DNA from 3 places in the Streptomyces sp. NPDC048442 genome. Region 2 is predicted to be linked to each of the others. Evidence: riboswitches for the same ligand, from Rfam matches in the RefSeq annotation. Region 2 holds a riboswitch; each other region holds the start of a gene.

Region 1 (7,586 bases), on a different contig from region 2:
GCTCCGTCATGTGCCCCCGGCCGTCTCAGCCCTTGCGGCGCCGACCGCGGCCGGTGCGTACCGGCGCCTTGCCGGAAGCGGAACCCGAGCGGTCGGCGGAGACGACCAGGGCGGCGAGTGCGGTGGTCACCGGGACCGAGGCGACCAGCCCGATCGAGCCGACCAGGGTGCGGACGATCTCCTCCGCGACAAGCTCACTGTTGGCGACCGTACCGACGCTGCTCTGGGCGATGGAGAACAGCAGCAGCAGGGGGAGGGCGGCGCCCGCGTAGGCGAGGACGAGGGTGTTGACGACCGAGGCGATGTGGTCGCGGCCGATGCGGATGGCCGCCCGGTACAGGGCGCGCGGGCCCATCGTCGGGTCGGCCTGGTGCAGCTCCCAGACAGCGGAGGTCTGGGTGACCGTCACGTCGTCGAGGACGCCGAGCGAGCCGATGATGACGCCCGCGAGGAGCAGGCCGCTCATGTCGATGGAGGGGTAGAGGGAGTGGATGAGGCCGGTGTTGTCGTCGATGTTGCCGGACAGGAACGCCCATCCGATGAACAGCGAGCCGAGCAGCCCGATCAGCAGCAGCGAGATGAGGGTGCCGAGGACGGCGACGGAGGTGCGCGCGGTGAGCCCGTGGCAGGCGTAGAGCGCGATCAGCATGATGGCGCTGGCCCCGACCACCGCCACGACCAGCGGATTCGACCCCTGGAGGATGGCGGGCAGGATGAACAGGGTCAGGATCGCGAAGGACGCGACGAGCGCGACCAGCGCCATGACGCCCTTCAGCCGGCCGACGACGACGACCGCGAGCGCGAAGATCCCGGCGAGCAGGGTGAGCGGAAGCTTCCGGTTCACGTCGATGACGGAGTACTGGAGCTCACGGGGCGCGTCCGGGGCGTACGCGACGACGACTCCCTGCCCCTGCTTCAACTGCCGGGACGCGCCGGGCTGGACGATCTCGACGAAGGTGCGGCCCTTGTCCGCGCCGCTGACGACCTCGACCGTCGCCTTCTTGCAGTCCTTGGCGCCGCTGCCGCTCTGGGGTGACGACGGGGCGGTCTGCGACTGCGGCTGTGGCGGCTCCGTGGCGACGTTGGCGCCCTTGCAGTCGATGGTCTCGACCTTCACGACACTGCCCTGCTCGGTCTGCCGGTCGAAGCCCACTCCGGTGCGTTCGTGGGCGGGCGCACCGCCCGGCCACAGGATCGCCAGACCGACAAGTACCGCGGTGGCGAAGGGGATCAGCACTGCCGCGATCACCTTGCGCAAGTGCTTGGAGACCGGTGCCGCGGGCCCGTGACTGTGACTGTGGCCGTGCGAATGAGCAGGTGGTGGCGGGGTCTGCGGGGGCGTCGGCGGGGACGGTGGCTGTGGTGGGGTCACCGCCCGATCATCGCAAGAACGAGGGGGGCCCTCTGTTCAGCGCGCCCGGCATGGCGCTAGCGTGGGGGCACCTTTGCACACGCGGGAGCTCGGAGCACCGGGCTGAGAGGGCGCTGACCTCCGTACACATACGTACGGAAGAGGCTGCGTCGACCGCCGAACCTGTTACCGGGTAATGCCGGCGTAGGGAGTAGGTCTCATGACCACGATGGATGCACGCACGCCTGTCTCCGGCCAGGACGGGCGCACGCCCGGCTGGCACAAGGGGTACGTCGAAGGATCGCGCCCCGACATGTTGGTGCCGGTCCGTCAGGTGCACCTGACCAACGGGAAGGACGTGACGCTGTACGACACGTCCGGCCCGTACACCGACCCGTCGGTCGAGACGGACGTACGGCGGGGCCTGGCCCCGCTGCGCGAGAACTGGATCATCGGGCGCGGTGACACCGAGGAGTACGCGGGCCGCCCGGTCCGCCCCGAGGACGACGGCATCAAGCACACCTCGCCGCGCGGGGGCCTGCGGAACCTCGACGCGGTCTTCCCCGGCCGCCCCCGCCAGCCCCGCAGGGGCCGCGACGGGCAGGCGGTGACACAGCTCGCGTACGCACGGCGCGGGGAGATCACCCCGGAGATGGAGTACGTGGCGATCCGGGAGAACGTTTCGCCCGAGGTCGTACGGGAGGAGATCGCCGCCGGACGCGCGGTGCTGCCCGCGAACGTGAACCACCCGGAGATCGAGCCGATGATCATCGGCAAGCGGTTCCTGGTGAAGGTCAACGCCAACATCGGCAACTCCGCGGTCACCTCCTCCATCGAGGAGGAGGTGGACAAGATGACCTGGGCGACCAAGTGGGGTGCCGACACGGTCATGGACCTGTCCACCGGCCGCAACATCCACACCACCCGCGAGTGGATCCTGCGCAACGCGCCCGTTCCGATCGGCACCGTCCCGCTCTACCAGGCCCTGGAGAAGGTCGACGGCCGCGCCGAGGCCCTGACCTGGGAGGTCTACAAGGACACGGTCATCGAGCAGGCCGAGCAGGGCGTGGACTACATGACCGTCCACGCGGGCGTGCGCCTCGCGTACGTACCGCTGACGGCGCGCCGCAAGACGGGCATCGTCTCGCGCGGAGGCTCGATCATGGCGGCCTGGTGCCTGGCGCACCACAAGGAGTCGTTCCTGTACGAGCACTTCGAGGAGCTCTGCGAGATCCTCGCGGCCTACGACGTGACGTACTCGCTGGGCGACGGGCTGCGGCCCGGTTCGATCGCGGACGCCAACGACGAGGCGCAGTTCGCAGAGTTGAAGACGCTCGGGGAACTCAACACGATCGCCAAGCGTTTCAATGTTCAGACCATGATCGAGGGTCCGGGACACGTCCCGATGCACAAGATCAAGGAAAACATCGACCTTCAGCAGGAGATCTGCGAGGAGGCGCCGTTCTACACGCTCGGCCCGTTGACGACCGATGTGGCCCCCGCCTACGACCACATCACCTCCGGCATCGGCGCCGCGATGATCGCCTGGTGGGGCACCGCGATGCTCTGCTACGTGACCCCCAAGGAGCACCTGGGGCTGCCCAACCGGGACGACGTGAAGACCGGCGTCATCACGTACAAGATCGCTGCGCATGCGGCGGACCTCGCCAAGGGTCACCCGGGTGCGCAGGAGTGGGACGACGCGCTGAGCGACGCCCGGTTCGAGTTCCGGTGGGAGGACCAGTTCAACCTGGCCCTCGACCCGGACACGGCCCGGGAGTTCCACGACGAGACGCTCCCTGCCGAGCCGGCGAAGACGGCGCACTTCTGCTCGATGTGCGGGCCGAAGTTCTGCTCGATGAAGATCTCGCACGACATCCGGCGTGAGCACGGGGGGACGGCGGAGGAGATCGAGGCCGGCATGGCGGAGAAGTCCAAGGAGTTCGCCGAGGCCGGCAACCGGGTCTATTTGCCGATTGCTGACTGAGCAGGCCTGGCCGGGGGTCCGGGGGGTGGCCCCCGGGTGGGCACAGTCTGCCGATCGCGGACTGAGCACCCTTGCAGCGGAGTTGACGGCTCCGGATCACTCCGGTTATTCCGGTTTGTGGTCCGGGCCGCCGTAGTCGGGGCTGGAGAAGTCCGGGCTGGAGTAACTGGGGCGGGTCTTGTGGCCGTTGCCGCTGTGCTCGCTGGGACTGCCGAAGTCGGGCCGTGAGTACCCCAGGCCGGGGATGCGGTTCTGCCGGGGCGGTTCAGGGACGGCGGGCGCGGTCTCGGGCGGATTGGCGAGGGCGTCGCGCAGGAAGGGGACGACGCCCCGCTCCAGCAGGGCCTCCTTCCAGATTTCCCTGGCCCGGTCGACCTCCTCGCTGCCCGCATCCCGGTGGCCGACCTGGAAAGCGGTCGAGCCGTTGCGCAGGGCGGTGAAAAGCAGTCCGACGGCCGCGCCGAGCAGCCCCGCCACCGTGAGCGCGCCGAACACCCAGCCGGCGGTCAACAGCGCTTCGGCGACGGCCGGTTCCGGTGTGAGCATGCTCAGCAGGTAGCCGACCAGCAGCAGTACCACGGCGGCGATGCCGGCCAGTACGGGAGTGAGGACGGCGACGACGGCGACCGCCCCCGCACCGGTGGCCTCCGCGTTCTCACCGACTCCGGGTGTGAACAGGGCGCCGGGCGTCGGGACTGCGGGTGCGCGCAGTTCCTCGCGCGTTTTGACGTAGTGGTCGTACTCGGCCGACGCGTGAGCGGCGATTATCGCGCTGGCGCTGAGCGCCATGGTGCGCAACTGCTCGCTGTTCAGCCGCTGTCCCAGCGCGGCGAGATCCGGGCGTTCGGGCGCGGTGCGCAGTGCTTCGTCGAGGGTCCGCTCGAACTCCGGGCGGTCCTCGGTCAGCAGGTGCGGAGCGCTGTTCATGTGCATCCCCCGATGCTCCGTATAGGGCCGGGTTGCCCGTTTCGGTGGGCGGTTGGGCGGAAACGGAGGAGAGCCTGCTACGGATAACCCGATGGTAGAGCGGTTACGGCACGGGGTGACAGGGGGTTTGCGGAAATTGGCCCGGTGGTGGGGGCGTGCGCTCCGGGCGCACGGTCGCCCTCGTAACGCTCAGTCACCCAGCGGGAGTTGAACCACCAGCAGCTTTCCGGCCATGGTCACACCGCCGTCCATGGCGATGGCCAGGGAGTCGGCGTAGACGTGCGGACCTTCGACGACCGGCCCCGAGCTGCCCTCTCCATCCCCGGAGTCCTCGTTGCCGACCTCGCCGAGGAGGTACGGAATGGGGCTGTGACCATGCACGATGCGCTCGCCGCCATATGCGGCCAGCAGTTCCCGTACGGCGTCGGAGCCGCCTTCGTCACGGAACGCGAAACGCTTGGTGAATTTCCGGAAGACGTCCCAGCACTCGTCCGCGTCGTTACGCGTGAGGATGGCGTGCACCGTGTCGTTGACGTCCTCGATGGTGGAGCCGTAGTCGAGGTAGGCGGTGGTGTCGGAGTGGGTGAGCAGGTGCCCGTCCTCCAGGGCCACCGCGTCGAGGCGGGCCATCCACTGGAGGTGGACGTCCTGGAGGCGCTCCATGTCGTGCTTCTGCCCGCCGTTGAGCAGCCAGGCCGCCTGGAAGGTAGCGGTTCCCGCACCGGAGTTGACGGGGGTGTCGCCGAACCTGCGGGCGCCGAGCAGCAGCAGTTCGTGGTTGCCCATCAGGGCCTTGCAGTAGCCGCCGGCAGCCGCCGCCTCGGCGGACAGCCGCATCACCAGGTCGATGACCCCGATGCCGTCCGGGCCGCGGTCGGTGAAGTCGCCGAGGAACCAGAGACGGGCGTTGCCGGCCGCCCAGTGGCCCTCGTCGTCGATGAGGCCCTGCTCGTGCAGGGCGTCCAGCAGCTCCACGAGGTAGCCGTGCACGTCGCCGACGACGAACAGCGGGCCCAGGCCCTCGCCGTCAGGCCGCTCCTCGAATTCGGGCTGCGGGATGCGCTGGGTGTCGCCCGGACCGGCGCGGTCCTCCCGGCGGATCACCGGGAGGTCGCGCTGAGTGGGCGTGTAGCCGTCGGGCTCGTCGCCCTCCTCGTACCCCTGCTCGGAGTCGTACGCCTGCTCGGAGTCGTACACCTGCTCCAGGTCGCGCTTCTGCTCCGGCCCGTATGCCTGCTCCGCGTCGCGCACCTGCTTGCTGTCGAATGCCTGCTTGGCCTCGAACGCCTGCTTGGTGTCGTACGACGCGACGGGAGCCTGGGCATACGGAGGCACCCGGAAGTCCCGCAACGTCGCCGTACGCACCGCGGGTCCCTGACCGGCCCCCTGAGTCATTGACCCCTCCACCACCGTCGCACCGCCGTACACCTTGGGGCCCCACCTGGTCTCGGGTGGTCCGCCGTGTCGTGCGCCCATCATAGGAATGCGGCCCGCGCTGTGTGAGGCACCAGGGGTGGTGAATCCGGGTACACCCCCAGTTCACCGGTTGTTTCGTCCGTATTGCGGAGATCGGTCCCGGTGTTGATTTCGGGGCGGCACTCCGCTGCCGCCCCGACGGGCCCTCCCGTCAGTCCCCCGAGGGCGAGCGCGGGGCGCTCACGGTGGTGCGCGGGGGGCGTCGTTGGGAGGACGTACGGATGATGAGTTCGGTCGGTATCACCTGCTCGATGGGCTGTCCGGTGTCGAGTCCCTCGATGGCGTCGATGAGGAGCTGGACGACGGCAGTGCCGATGCGGCGGGGCTTGAGTGAGAGCGTCGTGATGGGCGGTTCGGTGCTCGCGTACACGGTCGATTCGGAGCAGCAGACGAGAAGCAGGTCCTCGGGGACCCGCAGCCCGTAGCGGCGGGCGGCGGCCAGCAGGTCGGTGCCGTTGGGGTCGAAGAGTCCGTACACGGCATCCGGGCGGTCCGGGCGGGCGAGCAGCCGGTCGGCTGCGACGGCGCCCGCGCACGGGTCGTGGGCCGGGTAGGACTCGTACACCGGATCCTGTCCGACGCGCTCGCACCAGCGCAGATAGGCGGTGGTGGAGAGCCGGGTGTACGTGTCGGTGGTGGTGCCGGTGAGCAGGCCGATGCGGCGTGCGCCGGCGTCGGCGAGGTGGTCGAGGAGTTCGAGTACGGCGGCCTCGTGGTCGTTGTCGACCCAGGCGGTGACCGGGAGGGCCCCGGACGGGCGGCCGTCGGAGACGACGGGCAGACCCTGGCGCATGAGCTCGGTGACGACCTGGTCGTCGTCGGAGGGGTCGATGACGACGGTCCCGTCGAGTGCGACGTTCTGCCACACGTCGAAGGGGCTGTGCCGGGAGGAGGCAGGGAGGATGACGAGGGCGTAGCCGCGGGCGAGCGCGGCCGAGGTCGCGGCTCTGGCCATCTCCGCGAAGTACGCGAATTCGGTGAAGGTGAAAGGTTCATCCCCGTACGTGGTGACGGTCAGGCCGATGAGGCCCGACTTACCGGTACGGAGCGTTCGGGCCGCTGCGGACGGGCGGTAGCCCAGCCGGTCGGCGACCTCGCGGACGTGGCGGCGGGTGGCGTCCGGGAGCCGGCCCTTGCCGTTGAGGGCGTCGGAGACAGTCGTGATGGAGACACCGGCCGCGGCGGCAACATCCCGGATGCCCGCACGTCCTGGCCGACTGCCTCGCCGGGGTGTCTCGGTCCGGCTCACCTGATGCTTCCCTGCTGCTGTCATGGCGACCCGATAGTAGGGCGCAGAGGGCCGGTTGGCGTCAGCGCATATGCGCGGATTGACAGGCACGTTTCTGCACTGGGGAATGTGCTCAATGACCATGAAAGCCAAGGGAATTGGGGGGAGTGGGGCCGTAGAGTCCGTCGGCTGGTGGTGTGCGTCCGGCATCTGGCCGAGGTCTCGGAGAGGTCTCAACTCACCACTTCGGGGGACGCGCGCCACGGCGTGAGCCACCGGCGCGCGCAGAAGGCAGGGGCGCGCCCCCTGTCTGTTGCGCCGCCCGGAACGGACTTCTGCGGCCCCTTCGCAGGGCCGCCCAATCCTCATAGGGTGAGCAGTATTGGCGGTACGTACGGTCGAGGAGGACCTTAAGTGAGCGAGACGAGCGGTACGAGCGCGACGAGCCCCAAGCTGCGCGCGGTGCTGGACGGCATCCCCACGTACAAGCCAGGGAAGCCGGCCGCGGCCGCCGACGCCGACGGCCCGGCGGCGTACAAGCTGTCCTCCAACGAGAACCCCTATCCCCCGCTCGCGGGCGTGATGGAGCGTGCGATCGCTGCGGCCGGTGACCTCAA
Region 2 (7,586 bases):
CCCGGCCCGCTCCACGATCAGCTCGAAGTTGTGCGGGTTGCGGATGCCGAGCCCGGACCCGATCGGCGAGCCCAGCGGCATGACCGCCGCGCAGCCCACGTCCTCCAGCTTCCGCGCCAGCACCGGGTCGTCGTTCATGTACGGGAGCACGGTGAAGCCGTCGTCGACCAGTACCTCCGCCGCGTCCAGCAGCTCGACCGGGTCGGGCAGCAGGGTCCGCTCGTCGGCGATGACCTCCAGCTTCACCCAGTCGGTGCCCAGCGCCTCGCGTGCGAGCCGGGCCGTGAGCACGGCCTCGCCCGCCGTGTAGCAGCCTGCCGTGTTGGGCAGCACCCGGATGCCCAGCTTCTCCAGCACGGACAGCACGGAGCCCCGCACGGACGGATCGAGCCGTCGCATCGCCACCGTCGTCAGCTCGGTCCCGGACGCGACGAGCGACCGCTCCAGCACCTCCAGGCTGGGCGCGCCGCCGGTCCCCATGATGAGCCGGGACGAGAACGCGGCGCCGCCCAGTTCGAAGAGATCGTCTGCCATGTCGTCAGCCTCCCTGGACCGCGGTGAGTACTTCGACGCGGTCGCCGTCGGCGAGGGCGGTGGCCGCCCACCGGCCGCGCGGCACCACTGTTTCGTTGAGCGCGGCAGCCACGCCCGCGTGCGCGCGCGTGAGCGCCGCGACGAGGTCGTCGAGCGTCGTACCGGCGCAGACCTCGCGCCCCTCACCGTTCACGGACACGTTCACCGGGGTGTTCATGCGGGCTGCTCCTGTCGTACGGGCACGGGCACGGGTACGGGGGCGGAGTCGGGTGCGGAGTCGGAAGTGAAGCGCTGCGGGGTGAACGCCCGCGCCTCCTCGGGGAGTTCGCCGGTGGTCAGGACGTCCGCCATGACGTCGCCGGTGACCGGGGTCAGCAGCACCCCGTTGCGGTAGTGCCCGGTGGCGAGCAGCAGGCCCGGCAGGGCGGTGGGGCCGAGCAGCGGGGCGTTGTCGGGGGAGCCGGGGCGCAGCCCGGCCCGGGTCTCGGTGAGCGGGAGCTCGGTGATGCCGGGGACCAGCTCGTGGGCGTCGCGCAGCAGCTCGTAGACGCCGCCCGCCGTGACGGTGGTGTCCCAGCCGAGCTCCTCCGAGGTCGCGCCCACGACCAGCTCGCCGTTCTCGCGCGGCACCAGATAGACCTCGCTGCCGCGCACCACGGCGCGCACCGTACGGCTCAGGAACGGGGCGTAGGCGGGCGGCACCGTCAGCCGCAGCACCTGTCCCTTGACCGGGCGCACCGGCGGCAGCACCTCTTGAGGCACTCCCGCGAGCCGCCCGCTGAGCGAACCGGCGGCCAGCACCACCTGGTCGGCGACGACCTCGGTGCCGTCGGCCAGCAGCGCGCCCGAAGCCCTCTCCCGTACGACGGACAGCCGCTCGGCCGTCGTGCGGTACACAACCACCCCGGCGCGCTCGCAGGCCGTCAGAAGGGCGGCTGCCAGCCGTCGCGGGTCGATCTGGTGGTCGCCGTCCACCCGCAGCCCGCCGCGCACGCCCGGCGCGAGCATCGGCTCCAGTCGGCGGCAGTCGCGCCCGCTCAGCCACTCCGACTCCAGGCCCGACTGCCGCTGCAGGGTGTGCAGTTCGCGCAAGTGGGCCCGGTCGTCGGAGTCCAGCGCCACGGCGAGGGTGCCGCACGCGCGGTAGCCGGTGTCCTGCCCCGACGCCTCCTCCAGCTCCGTGACGAAGTCCGGATAGCGGCGCGCGGAGGCGAGGTTGAGGCCGAGCAGGGTCTGCTCGCCGTGGTGGAGTTCGGTGACGGCGGCCAGCATTCCGGCCGCCACCTGTGCGGCGCCGCCGCCCGGTGCGGGGTCGGCGAGCGCGGTGCGCAGACCGCGCTGCGCGGCCCGCCAGGCCGTGACGAGGCCGATGATTCCGCCGCCGACCACCAGGACGTCGTACGGCCGTTGCTCGGAAGCGTGCAGGTGCTCGGAAGCGTGCGGGTGTGGAGATGTGTGCATGGGCGTCCAGCCCCTCCCTTCGCCGGCATGACCCGGATCAGGTTCGTACGGTCGGAGGCCTGGTCAGCCTCCCTCTCAGCCCGGTCAGCCGGGCTCCCGTGAGTGCTTGTACGGTGACCAGACTAGTCCTTGGGTTCAACAGACTGTGAGGGAGCACCCCGTGCCCCGTTCGCTCGACGGACTCGTCCTCGCGCCGGTCGCCGACCAGGCCCCCGGGCAGGTCGGCACCCGCACCCGCTTCACGTACCACGAGCAGGACGGCCGGATCTGGGCCGAGTACGCGGGCGGCGACGTCGTGCGCGGGCAGCTGGTCGGCACGCGCGCGGGGGACCGGCTCGACTTCAGGTACGTCCAGCTGAAACGGGACGGAACGACTTCGTCCGGACATTGCGTCTCCACGGTCACGCTGCTCGCGGACGGCCGCGTTCGGCTGGACGAGAGCTGGGCATGGGAGTCCCAGGAGGGCAGCGGCACGAGCGTGGTCGAGGAACTCCTTTCCTGACGTTGTGTCAGATACATAAGGTGGTCGGGTGAGCGAGCAGAAGCGAATCGTCGTCGTCGGTGCGGGAATGGCCGGGGTGCAGACCTCCGTGGCCCTGCGGGAGCAGGGCCACGGAGGCCGGATCACACTGATCGGCGCCGAGCCCCACCCGCCGTACGACCGGCCGCCGCTGTCCAAGGCGGTGCTGCTCGGCAAGGCCGAGGGCTCGGCCTTCGAGGTCGACTTCGACGCGCTGGGCATCGAGCTCCGGCTGGGGCTCGACGTCACCGGGGTGCGCCCGGCGGACCACGAGATCGACACCCCCGACGGGCCGGTGCCGTACGACGCCCTGGTCCTCGCCACCGGAGCGGACCCCGTCACCCTTCCCGGCACGGCCGGCGTCCCCGACGTCCACCTGCTGCGCACCCTCGACGATGCGCGGCGGCTGCGCCCGGTGCTGGACGCGGCCGCCGACGTGGTGGTGGTCGGCGCGGGCTGGATCGGCGCCGAGTTCACCACCGCCGCAAGGGAAGCGGGTTGCACCGTCACGGTCGTGGAGGCCGCCGACCGGCCGCTCGCCGGGACGATGCCCGCCGAGATCGCCGCGCCGATGGCCGCCTGGTACGCCGAAGGCGGCGCCGAGCTCCTCACCCACGCGCGCGTGGCGGCGGTGGAGCCGGGCGCGGTGCTCCTCGCCGACGGCCGCCGGATCCCGGCCGGCGCCGTCCTCGTCGGTATCGGCGCCAGACCCGCGACGGCCTGGCTGGCGGGTTCCGGCATCGAGCTCGGCCCGGACGGCTCCGTCACCGCCGACGTGCACCTGCGGACCTCGGTCCCCGACGTGTACGCGGTCGGGGACTGCGCCTCCTTCCCGTCCGGGCGGTACGGCACGCGGCTGCTCGTGCACCACTGGGACAACGCGCTCCAGGGCCCGCGCACGGTAGCCGCGAACATCCTGGGCGGCGCCCCGCTGCCCTACGACCCCGTGCCGTACTTCTGGTCCGAGCAGTTCGGCCGCTTCGTGCAGTACGTCGGCCACCACGCGGACGCCGACGAGACGATCTGGCGCGGCGAGCCCGCCGGACCCTCCTGGTCGGTGTGCTGGCTGCGCGGCGGCGCCCTGGTGGCCCTGCTCGCGGTGGGCCGCCCGCGCGACCTGGCACAGGGCCGCAAGCTGGTGGAGGCGGGGGCGGCGCTCGACCCGGCGCTGGCCGCCGACCCTTCCGTACCGCTGAAGTCGGCCGTACGGAAGCCGTAGGAAATCCCCCGGCCGGACGGGCCCGGGTACCGACTGTCGGTCCCGGATGGCACGCTTGTCCTGTGACCGAGATTGACGCAAAGATCGAATCGCTCGTCCCCGCCTGGCTCTACCTCCCCGACATCGCGGAGATGCTCGACCTGGAGGTGACGAAGGTGCGGCAGCTGGTGAAGGACGGCCAGCTCATCGCCGTGCGGCGCGGTGAGAACCGTTCGCTGCAGGTGCCCGCCGCCTTCCTCGACGGCAACCAGATCGTCAAGGGCCTTCCCGGGCTCCTGACGGTCCTGAAGGACGACGGCTTCTCCGACGCGGAGATGCTGGAGTGGCTCTTCACCGCCGACCCGACCCTGCCCGGCACCCCCGCCCAGGCCCTGAGCGAGAATCGCGGCACGGAGGTGAAGCGCCGCGCCCAGGCGCTCGCCCTCTGACGACGCCGCACCACACCACGGCGCTGTGCGGTCCGCCCGGCCGGGCGGACCGCACACCGCCGCCGACCGACGGGGGACACCCCGCCACCACGGGGGGAACCGCACCATGCCCACGCCCAGCGCGCAGCTCGCCGACGCCCGGCTCTACCTCTGCACGGACGCCCGCAAGGCGCAGGGAGACCTTCCGGCCTTCCTCGACGCGGTGCTGTCCTGTGGCGTCGACATCGTTCAGCTCCGCGACAAGGGCATGGAGGCGGGCGAGGAGCTGGAGCACCTGGCGGTCCTCGCCGACGCCTGCCGCCGGCACGGCAAGCTCCTCGCCGTGAACGACCGCGCCGACGTGGCGCACGCCATCGGCAGCGACGTCCTCCACCTCGGCCAGGGCGACCTGCCGGTCCCCGCCGCCCGCGCGATCCTCGGCTCCCGCAGCGGCGACGTCCTGATCGGCCGCTCCACGCACGCCGAGTCCGAGGTCGACGCCGCCGTCGCCGAGCCGGGCGTCGACTACTTCTGCACCGGTCCCTGCTGGCCCACCCCCACCAAGCCCGGCCGGTACGCCCCCGGGCTCGGCCTCGTGCGGTACGCGGCCTCGCTCGCCCAGAGCCGCCCCTGGTTCGCCATCGGCGGCATCGACGCGCGCAACCTCGACGAGGTGCTGGCCGCGGGCGCCCGCCGCGTCGTGGTCGTCCGCGCGATCACCGAGGCTGCCGACCCGGCTGCTGCCGCCGCCGATCTGGCCAAGCGGATCAGGTCGTACGACCGGTAGGCGACGGTCGCACGACCGGCAGGTGACGGTCGTACGACCGCGGTGGGCGACGGGTGTTTGGCCGGACAACTGTCCGAAGGGTGGACAAGAAACCGGCATAACGGACCTTTGTCTCCTTGGCGGTTGGGGGTGCGGCACGCCCCTGGCTAACCTTTCGACATGGCCCTTGGCACAGCTTCCACCAGAACAGACCGCGCGCTTACGGTGCGTGAGCTGCTGGAGACCGGAAAGACGTCGTTTTCCTTCGAATTCTCGGCCCGCAGGACCGAGAAGGGTGAGCAGAACCTCTGGAACGCCCTGCGTCGTGTCGAGGCGGTGGCCCCCAGCTTCGTCTCCGTGACCTACGGAGCGGGTGGCTCCACGCGCGAGGGCACCGTCAAGGCCACCCAGAAGATCGCCTCCGACTCCACCCTCACGCCCGTCGCGCACCTCACCGCCGTCGACCACTCGGTCGCCCAGCTGCGCAACATGGTCGGGCAGTACGCCGACGCCGGAATCCGGAACATCCTCGCGGTACGCGGCGACCCGCCCGGCGACCCGATGGGCGAGTGGGTCCGTCACCCGGAAGGCGTGACGTACGCCTCCGAACTCGTCGCACTCATCAAGGAGTCCGGCGACTTCTGTGTCGGTGTCGCCGCATTTCCCGAGATGCACCCGCGCTCGGACACCTGGGATTCCGACATCCGCCACTTCGTGGAGAAGTGCCGGGCCGGTGCCGATTACGCCATCACGCAGATGTTCTTCGATCCGGAGAGCTATCTGCGGATGCGGGACCGCGTCCAGGCGGCGGGCTGCGACACCCCGATCATCCCCGAAGTGATGCCTGTCACGCTGGTCAAGCAGCTGGACCGGCTTCCGCAGCTCAGCAACGCGCATTTCCCCGACGCCGTGAAAGAGCGCATCCTCGCGGTCAAGGACGATCCGGCCGCTGTACGCTCCATTGGCATCGAGTTCGCCACCGAGTTCTGCGCGACGCTGCTTGCCGAAGGTGTACCGGGAATGCACTTCATCACGCTGAACAACTCGACGGCGACACTTGAGATCTACGAGAATCTCGGACTGCACGACACACACGAAACGCAACGCCAGACGTCACCGCCGACGCGGCCGTCGTCGTAGCAGTCACCACAGCTGTACTCGCGCCGCCGAGTCCACCAGGGGATCCGCGGCAGCAGGAGAGGGGCGTACATGGGCTGGACGGTCCTCTACATCGCATTCGGCGTCGTCGCGCTGTGGCTGCTCGGCGAAGTGCTGTTGCAGTACAAGGCACGGCTGCGCTGGCGGGTGCTCGCGTTCGCGGGCTTCTCCGTCGTCGTGGTCGGCGTGCTGCTGCCGTCCGTCGTGGTGATCGCGGCGGGCGCCGTCGCCTTCGCCGTCGGCCAGACGTACGTCACGCTGTCCTTCCGCCGCGGCTTCTCCACGGGCTGGGCGATCGGCGGCAGTCCGGGCGCGAGCAAGCGACGCAGGGGCGGTGCGGAGGAATCCGCCGCACAGCAGCCGACGTTGCAGGTCTCCGACCTGGAGTACGAGGCGCAGGACCGGCCCGACGCCGGTTTTGACGCCGCGCAGGGTTTTGACGCCGCGCAGGGTTTCGACGGAGCACCCGCATTCGGCGGAGCGGCTGGGTTCGACGACGGAGCGCCCGGCTTCGACACCCAGGGGCAGCACGGCACGGCCGGCCACCCCGACCCGCAGACCGCGGTCTACGAGCCGCAGCCGATGCCCGACGAGACCGGCCGGTACGGGATCTACGACTCCTCGGCGCCCTACGCCGCCTCGCAGTCCGCCGCGCCCCAGGCACAGGGTTTCGACGACTTCGGCAGCGGGTCCTACCCCGCCTACGACCCGCAGGGCGGCCAGTCCCACGACACCGGGGCCTACGCGTACGACGGCGGGCAGCAGCAGTACGCCGCCTACTCCGATCCGTACATCGGCACCCAGTCCTACGGCAGCGGCGGCGACTACGACTTGTACGGCGGCCAGCAGCAGTACAACACCGGCGGCTACGAGAACTACGCGGGCGAGACGCCGCCCGGCGGGGTGTGGGTGCCGCACGTGCCCCACCAGCGCGACGGCGAGCAGCCGCTCGGCCCGGAGGCGCCGCAGCAGCCGGCCGGATACCCGAACGGCTACGACACCGGGGCGAACGGCCAGTACCGGTACTGACCTCCCGCACCGCACACCGCGCACCCGCACCGCGCACCCGCACCGGCACCCGCATCAGCACGACGCCGCTTTGTCCACTGCCGACAGTGGACAAAGCGGCGTCGTGTCTGTCACGGGCAGCCTGTTACCGGGAGCCGCGGAAGCCGTCGCCCTCCACGATCAGCCCGGCGACCAGCGCCCCCGACATCCCTGCGTGCGCGAGCCCGCCGCCCGGGTGCGCCCAGCCGCCGGCCGCGTACAGCCCGGGGAGGGCGGTGGAGTTCGACGGGGCGAGGAAGCGAGCGGACCGACCTGCCAGCGAGGGCGGCGGAACCGCCCCGCCCGCCGCGCCGGTCACGGCTCGGGTGTCCCGGGGCGTACGGACCTCGCGCCACAGGATTCGGTCGGCCAGACCCGGAATCGCGGTGGCCGCGGCGGACACCATCCGGTCGGCCCAGAGCGTGGCCAGGTCCGGCCTGCTCCAGTCGTACGCGGCGTGCACCGGTGCGGCGG
Region 3 (7,586 bases), on a different contig from region 2:
CCAACCTGGGCGAGAAGATCGTCCTGGAGCGCTTCGCCCAGTTCTCCGACGGCTACGTGTCCGCGTACATGCACCGCACCATGCCCGACCTGCCCCCGCAGATCGGTGTTCTGGTCGAGCTGGACAAGGCCGACGCCGAGCTGGCCCGTGGCATCGCGCAGCACATCGCCGCCTTCGCGCCGAAGTACCTCACCCGTGAGGACGTCCCGGCCGAGATCGTCGAGGCCGAGCGCCGCGTCGCCGAGGAGACCACGCGCGCCGAGGGCAAGCCCGAGGCCGCCCTCCCGAAGATCGTCGAGGGTCGCGTCAACGGCTTCTTCAAGGAGGCCACCCTTCTTGGCCAGCCGTACGCGCTGGACGCCAAGAAGTCCGTCCAGAAGGTCCTGGACGAGGCCGGTGTCACCCTGAAGCGCTTCTCGCGCATCAAGGTCGGCATCTGAGTCCGTACGTCCGACTCTGTCGACGTAACGCGAACATCGCCAGACCCGGCTAGGGTCTGATGCAGCCGTCGGCGTACGCGCCGGCCGGCCGCAGATCTGACGAGGAGGCCATTGCCGCAGCGGGAACCGCAAGGATCCACCGGCAATGGCCTTCTTCGTATGTGCACGAGGAGAAGCACCCCCATGAATCAGGCGCATCAGGCGAATCAGGACAGCGGCAAGAAGACCGGCCGCTTCATGCTGAAGCTCTCCGGCGAGGCGTTCGCCGGCGGCGGTGCTCTTGGCGTCGACCCCGACGTCGTACACGCCATCGCCCGTGAGATCGCCGCGGTCGTACGGGACGGCGCGGAGATCGCGATCGTCATCGGCGGCGGCAACTTCTTCCGCGGCGCGGAGCTCCAGCAGCGCGGCATGGACCGGGCCCGTTCGGACTACATGGGCATGCTCGGCACGGTCATGAACTGCCTCGCCCTCCAGGACTTCCTGGAGAAGGAGGGCATCGACTCCCGCGTCCAGACCGCCATCACCATGGGCCAGGTCGCGGAGCCGTACATCCCGCTGCGTGCCGTGCGCCACCTGGAGAAGGGCCGCGTCGTGATCTTCGGCGCGGGCATGGGCATGCCGTACTTCTCCACCGACACCACGGCCGCCCAGCGCGCCCTGGAGATCGACGCGGAAGCCCTGCTCATGGGCAAGAACGGGGTCGACGGGGTCTACGACTCCGACCCGAAGAAGAACCCGGAAGCGGTCAAGTTCGATGCGCTGGAGTACAGCCAGGTGATCTCCCGAGACCTCAAGGTCGCGGACGCCACCGCCGTCACCCTGTGCCGTGACAACGATCTGCCGATCCTGGTCTTCGAGCTGCTGGCCGAGGGCAACATCGCCCGCGCGGTCAAGGGTGAGAAGATCGGCACGCTCGTCAACGCGCAGGGCACCCGCGCCTGACCGGATGTGCGGTCCGTGATCCCGGTCCGCGCCCCCGATGGTGACCCCGGCCCGGCCGCGGGGTCGGACTCGGGGGATGGACAATGTCCTGCCGGTCGGACACCGTGCAGGAGAAGACGCCCGCAGCAGCAGTACAAGCCGTGCAGCAGTCCAAGCCATGCAGCAGCAGTTCACGACAGCAGGAGTACGTGGTGATTGAAGAAATCCTCCTCGAGGCCGAGGAGAAAATGGAAAAGGCCGTCGTGGTCGCCAAGGAGGACTTCGCCGCAATCCGCACCGGCCGTGCGCACCCGGCGATGTTCAACAAGATCGTGGCCGAGTACTACGGCGCGGTGACGCCGATCAACCAGCTGGCGTCGTTCTCGGTGCCCGAGCCGCGGATGGCCGTGGTGACCCCCTTCGATGCGAGCGCCCTGCGCAACATCGAGCAGGCGATCCGCGACTCCGACCTCGGCGTCAACCCGAGCAACGACGGCCGCATCATCCGAGTGACGTTCCCCCAGCTGACGGAGGAGCGCCGCAAGGACTACATCAAGGTCGCGCGCAACAAGGCCGAGGACTCCCGGATCTCCATCCGCGCCGTCCGCCGCAAGGCCAAGGAGACCCTCGACAAGCTCGTCAAGGACAAGGAGTCCGGCGAGGACGAGGTCCGCCGTGCGGAGAAGGAGCTCGACGACACCACCGCGAAGTACGTCACGCAGGTGGACGAGCTGCTCAAGCACAAGGAAGCCGAGCTGCTCGAGGTCTGATGAACGACTCTTCCTGGGGGGCCCCGCCGAGGGCGGGCTATGCCGGTGAATGGGGAACCCGTGACCAGGGTCCCCTCCCGGCGGGTCCCGCGTACGATGCGCATGACGCCCAGCACACTCGGCCCATGCCCATCGTGCCTGAGACAGGCAGAGACGCCGACGACCGAGACGACCGGAACCGGGGACCTGCTCCCGCCGCGCAGAATTCCGCTGCCCCAGCCGCTTCGGCGGCCGGGGACGCGGCCCGGATTTCTGCTGCCGGGGGCGGTCCCCTGTTCCGCGACCAGATGCCGCAGGAGCCCATGTCGACCCCGTCCCCGGCCCCGCCGCCGCCCCAGAAGAAGCGTGCGGGCCGCGACCTGCGCGCGGCGATAGGGGTCGGCCTCGGACTCGGCGTGCTGATCGTGGCATCGCTGTTCATCTGGAAGGCCGCCTTCGTCGGCGTCATAGCGGTCGCCGTGGTCGTCGGGCTGTGGGAGCTGACCTCCCGGCTGGAGGAGCGCAAGGGCATCAAGGCTCCGCTGGTTCCGCTCGCGGTCGGCGGTGCGGCCATGGTCGTCGCCGGTTACGTGCGCGGGCCCGAGGGCGCCTGGGTCGCCATGGCGCTCACCGCACTGGCGGTGCTGGTCTGGCGGATGACCGAACCGCCGGAGGGGTACCTCAAGGACGTCACCGCGGGTGTCTTCGCCGCGTTCTACGTGCCGTTCCTGGCCACCTTCGTCGCGATGATGCTCACCGCGCAGGACGGACCGCAGCGGGTGCTGACGTTCCTGCTGCTGACGGTGGTCAGCGACACCGGGGCGTACGCGGTGGGCTGGCGCTTCGGCAAGCACAAGCTGGCGCCGCGCATCAGCCCCGGCAAGACCAGGGAAGGCCTGCTCGGCGCGATCGCCTTCGCGATGGTGGCCGGCGTGCTGTGCATGACGCTGCTGGTCGACGGCGGTACGTGGTGGCAGGGCGCGCTGCTCGGCCTCGCGGTCGCCGCCAGTGCCACGCTCGGCGACCTGGGCGAGTCCATGATCAAGAGGGACCTCGGGATCAAGGACATGGGCACGCTGCTGCCGGGCCACGGCGGCATCATGGACCGACTGGACTCGCTGCTGCCGACCGCTCCGGTGGTCTGGCTGATGATGGTCATCTTCATCGGTTCCGCGTGAGCTTCCTACGTACCTGAGCTGCTGTTTTACCCGTGAGGGGCCCGTTGTCCACAGGACGGCGGGCCCCTTGTCGTACATCTGAGACACTGGTATGACCATGCCTGTACCCGGAGAACTCACTTTTGTCGCGCCCCGCGGAGCCAAGAAGCCCCCGCGGCACCTCGCCGACCTCACGCCCGCCGAGCGCAAGGAGGCCGTGGCCGAGATCGGTGAGAAGCCGTTCCGCGCCAAGCAGCTGTCCCAGCACTACTTCGCGCGGTACGCGCACGACCCGGCGGAGTGGACCGACATCCCCGCCGGCTCGCGGGAGAAGCTGCGCGAGGCGCTGCTGCCCGAGCTGATGACGGTCGTGCGCCACCTGTCGACCGACCAGGAGACCACGCGCAAGACGCTGTGGAAAATGCACGACGGGACGCTCGTCGAGTCCGTGCTGATGCGGTATCCGGACCGGGTGACGATGTGCATTTCGTCGCAGGCGGGCTGCGGCATGAACTGCCCGTTCTGTGCGACAGGACAGGCCGGTCTCGACCGGAACCTGTCGACCGCGGAGATCGTGCACCAGATCGTGGACGGCATGCGGGCGCTGCGCGACGGCGAGGTCCCGGGCGGTCCGGCCCGGCTGTCGAACATCGTCTTCATGGGGATGGGCGAGCCCCTCGCCAACTACAAGCGCGTCGTCGGCTCGATCCGCCGGCTGACCGACCCCGAGCCGGACGGCCTCGGCCTTTCGCAGCGCGGGATCACCGTGTCCACCGTGGGCCTGGTGCCCGCGATGCTGCGGTTCGCCGACGAGGGCTTCAAGTGCCGCCTCGCGGTGTCGCTGCACGCCCCGGACGACGAGCTGCGCGACACCCTGGTGCCGGTCAACACGCGCTGGAAGGTGCGGGAGGTCCTGGACGCGGCGTGGGAGTACGCGGAGAAGTCCGGCCGCCGGATCTCGATCGAGTACGCGCTGATCAGGGACATCAACGACCAGGCGTGGCGCGGTGACCTGCTGGGCCGGCTGCTGAAGAACAAGCGGGTGCACGTCAACCTGATCCCGCTGAACCCGACGCCCGGCTCCAAGTGGACGGCCTCGCGCCCCGAGGACGAGAAGGCGTTCGTCCAGGCGATCGCGGCGCACGGGGTGCCGGTGACCGTGCGGGACACCCGCGGCCAGGAGATCGACGGAGCCTGCGGCCAGCTGGCGGCGTCCGAGCGGTAGCACGTCCGGGCCTGGTTGTACGCTGGGCCGCACATTTGCATATTCCGACAGGGGAGCGCCACAGCGCTGAGAGTGCAGTCCTCACTGCAGACCCTCTGAACCTCGCTCAGGTCATTCTGGGTAGGAAGTTCGGTCGTTTACTCAAGCTGTTGCGCCCTGCCCGCATCCTCCCGGTGCGGGCAGGGCCGCGTCTCTTCCTGGTCATTTCCAGGAGGAATTCACCAGTGAGCACCATCAAGAAGTACGCGGCGATATCCATCGTCGCCGCGCTCGGCGTCAGCACGCTCGCCGCCTGCGGCGGTTCGTCCGACGGCGAGAAGAAGGCCGACGGGGCCGGGTCCAAGACGGTCACGCTGGTCAGCCACGACTCGTTCGCCGCCTCGCCCGCCGTGCTGAAGGAGTTCACCCGGCAGACCGGCTACACGGTCAAGGTGCTGAAGAGCGGGGACGCCGGGGCAGCCCTCAACCAGGAGATCCTGACCAAGGGCTCGCCGCGCGGCGACGTCTTCTTCGGCGTCGACAACACGCTCCTCTCGCGCGCGCTCGACAACGGACTGTTCCAGTCGTACGAGGCGAAGGGCCTGGACCGCGTACCGGCGGACCTCCAGCTCGACAAGGGCGAGCACCGGGTGACGCCGGTCGACACCGGCGACATCTGCGTCAACTACGACAAGAAGTACTTCGCGGACAAGAAGCTCGCGCCGCCGAAGTCGCTCGACGACCTGGTCAAGCCCGCGTACAAGAACCTCCTCGTCACCGAGAACGCCGCGACCTCCTCGCCGGGGCTCGGCTTCCTGCTCGCGACCGCCGGACAGTACGGCGACGACGGCTGGCAGGGCTACTGGCAGAAGCTCAAGGACAACGGCGTCAAGGTCGTGGACGGCTGGGAGCAGGCGTACAACGACGAGTTCTCGGGGTCCTCGGGCGGCAAGAAGGCGAAGGCGGACCGGCCGCTCGTCGTGTCGTACGCCTCCAGCCCGCCCGTCGAGGTGCTGTTCGCCGAGCCGAAGCCGGCCGAGGCGCCGACCGGGGTCGCCACCGGGACCTGCTTCCGGCAGATCGAGTTCGCCGGGCTGCTGGACGGCGCGAAGAACGAGGCGGGCGGCAAGGCGCTCCTCGACTTCCTCATCGGCAAGCAGTTCCAGGAGGACCTGCCGCTGAAGATGTTCGTCAACCCGGCCGCCAAGGACACCAAGCTGCCCGAGGTCTACGCCAAGTTCGGCGCGACCATTGACAAGCCGCTGACCGTGGAGCCCAAGAAGATCGCCGACAAGCGTGAGCAGTGGGTCAAGTCGTGGTCCTCGCTGGTGAACAAGTAGGCACGACCCCGCCGGGTGCCCCCAGGGGCGCCCGGCGGGGTTCCTGGCGTGGGAGCGCGGTGCGGCTGGGCCTGATGGCTGTGCCCGTCGCCTTCTTCGCGCTGTTCTTCGCCTACCCGGTCGTCGCGATCGTCGGGCGCGGGCTGAAGTCAGGCGATGCCTGGCAGCTCGGGCGGATCGGGGAGGTGCTGGGCGACCCGGACATCCTCGGCGTGCTCTGGTTCACCACCTGGCAGGCGCTCGCCTCGACCGCGCTCACTCTGCTGCTTGCGCTGCCCGCCGCGTACGTCTTCGCCCGGTTCGACTTTCCGGGGAAGCAGCTGCTGCGGGCCGTGGTGACGGTGCCGTTCGTGCTGCCCACCGTGGTGGTGGGCACCGCGTTCCTGGCGGTGCTCGGGCGCGGTGGGCTCCTCGACGAGCTGTGGGGCGTACGGCTCGACACCACCGTGTGGGCGATCCTGCTCGCCCACGTCTTCTTCAACTACGCGGTGGTCGTACGGACCGTGGGCGGCCTGTGGTCGCAGCTCGACCCCCGGCAGGAGGAGGCCGCCCGGGTGCTCGGCGCGGGGCGTTTCGCGGCCTGGCGGCGGGTGACGCTGCCGGCGCTCGGGCCCGCGGTGGCCGCCGCCGCGCTGATGGTGTTCCTGTTCACCTTCACCTCCTTCGGTGTCGTACAGATCCTGGGCGGGCCCGCCTACTCCACCCTGGAGGTGGAGGTGTACCGGCAGACCGCGCAGCTCCTCGACCTGCCGACCGCGGCCGTGCTGACGCTGGTGCAGTTCGCCGCGGTGGGTGCGATCCTCGCCGTGCACGCGTGGACGGTGCGGCGGCGCGAGAGCGCGCTCAAGCTGGTCGACCCGGCACAGACGTCGCGCAGGCCGCGCGGCGCCGGGCAGTGGACGCTGCTCGGCGGGGTGCTCGCGACCGTACTTGTCCTGATCCTGCTGCCCCTGTCCGTGCTGGTCGAACGGTCGCTGGACGGGCCCGAGGGGTACGGATTCGGCTACTACCTGGCGCTGCGGTCGGTGGCCGAGAGCGGCGGGACCTTCCTGGTGCCGCCGCTGGAAGCGGTCGGGAACTCCCTGCAGTACGCCGTGGTGGCGACCGCGATCGCGCTGCTCGTCGGCGGTCTGGCGGCCGCCGCCCTCACCCGGCGGGCGGGGCGGCTGGTGCGCGGGTTCGACGCGCTGCTGATGCTGCCGCTGGGCGTCTCCGCGGTGACGGTGGGCTTCGGCTTCCTGATCACCCTCAACAAGCCGCCGCTGGACCTGCGCACCTCGTGGATCCTGGTGCCGCTGGCCCAGGCGCTAGTGGGCGTGCCCTTCGTCGTACGGACCATGCTGCCCGTGCTGCGCGCGGTCGACGGACGGCTGCGGGAGGCCGCGGCGGTCCTCGGGGCCTCGCCGCTGCGGGCCTGGCGGGAGGTCGACCTGCCGCTGGTGCGGCGGGCGCTGCTCGTGGCGGCCGGGTTCGCCTTCGCCGTCTCGCTGGGCGAGTTCGGCGCGACCGTCTTCATCGCACGGCCCGACAACCCGACGCTGCCGGTGGCCGTGGCCCGGCTGCTCGGGCGGGCCGGCGACCTCAACTACGGGCAGGCGATGGCCCTCAGCACGATCCTCATGGTCGTGTGCGCGGTGTCGCTGCTGGTGCTGGAACGCATCCGGCCCGACCGATCCGTATCCGGGGAGTTCTGAATGACCGACGCTGCGCAGTCCTTGTTGCGGCTGGAAGCTCTCACCGTACGGTTCGGTGCGCGGGCGGCGCTCGACGCG

What was found. A riboswitch is a leader RNA that binds a small molecule or an ion and turns the genes downstream of it on or off. The one in region 2 is predicted to bind thiamine pyrophosphate.
Region 1: linked by a shared signal. The riboswitch ahead of thiC (phosphomethylpyrimidine synthase ThiC) and the one ahead of thiO (glycine oxidase ThiO) in region 2 are both predicted to bind thiamine pyrophosphate.
Region 3: linked by a shared signal. The riboswitch ahead of AB0D18_RS13645 (thiamine ABC transporter substrate-binding protein) and the one ahead of thiO (glycine oxidase ThiO) in region 2 are both predicted to bind thiamine pyrophosphate.

Annotation. Positions count from the first base shown of each region.
Region 1 is NZ_JBEZKB010000002.1:463,707-471,292, forward strand. It holds gene AB0D18_RS05995 (YibE/F family protein) at 26-1,372, opposite strand; TPP riboswitch at 1,444-1,579, shown strand; gene thiC (phosphomethylpyrimidine synthase ThiC) at 1,572-3,338, shown strand; gene AB0D18_RS06005 (hypothetical protein) at 3,444-4,271, opposite strand; gene AB0D18_RS06010 (metallophosphoesterase) at 4,455-5,660, opposite strand; gene AB0D18_RS06015 (LacI family DNA-binding transcriptional regulator) at 5,893-7,014, opposite strand; gene hisC (histidinol-phosphate transaminase) at 7,384-7,586, shown strand, end outside.
Region 2 is NZ_JBEZKB010000005.1:10,737-18,322, forward strand. It holds gene AB0D18_RS09625 (thiazole synthase) at 1-534, opposite strand, end outside; gene thiS (sulfur carrier protein ThiS) at 539-751, opposite strand; gene thiO (glycine oxidase ThiO) at 748-1,995, opposite strand; TPP riboswitch at 1,993-2,105, opposite strand; gene AB0D18_RS09640 (hypothetical protein) at 2,156-2,497, shown strand; gene AB0D18_RS09645 (FAD-dependent oxidoreductase) at 2,565-3,734, shown strand; gene AB0D18_RS09650 (Rv2175c family DNA-binding protein) at 3,797-4,162, shown strand; gene thiE (thiamine phosphate synthase) at 4,269-4,928, shown strand; gene metF (methylenetetrahydrofolate reductase [NAD(P)H]) at 5,088-6,047, shown strand; gene AB0D18_RS09665 (hypothetical protein) at 6,117-7,094, shown strand; gene AB0D18_RS09670 (NAD(P)/FAD-dependent oxidoreductase) at 7,219-7,586, opposite strand, start outside.
Region 3 is NZ_JBEZKB010000007.1:182,431-190,016, forward strand. It holds gene tsf (translation elongation factor Ts) at 1-440, shown strand, start outside; gene pyrH (UMP kinase) at 624-1,385, shown strand; gene frr (ribosome recycling factor) at 1,577-2,134, shown strand; gene AB0D18_RS13635 (phosphatidate cytidylyltransferase) at 2,134-3,291, shown strand; gene rlmN (23S rRNA (adenine(2503)-C(2))-methyltransferase RlmN) at 3,389-4,495, shown strand; TPP riboswitch at 4,535-4,640, shown strand; gene AB0D18_RS13645 (thiamine ABC transporter substrate-binding protein) at 4,720-5,814, shown strand; gene AB0D18_RS13650 (iron ABC transporter permease) at 5,889-7,508, shown strand; gene AB0D18_RS13655 (ABC transporter ATP-binding protein) at 7,509-7,586, shown strand, end outside.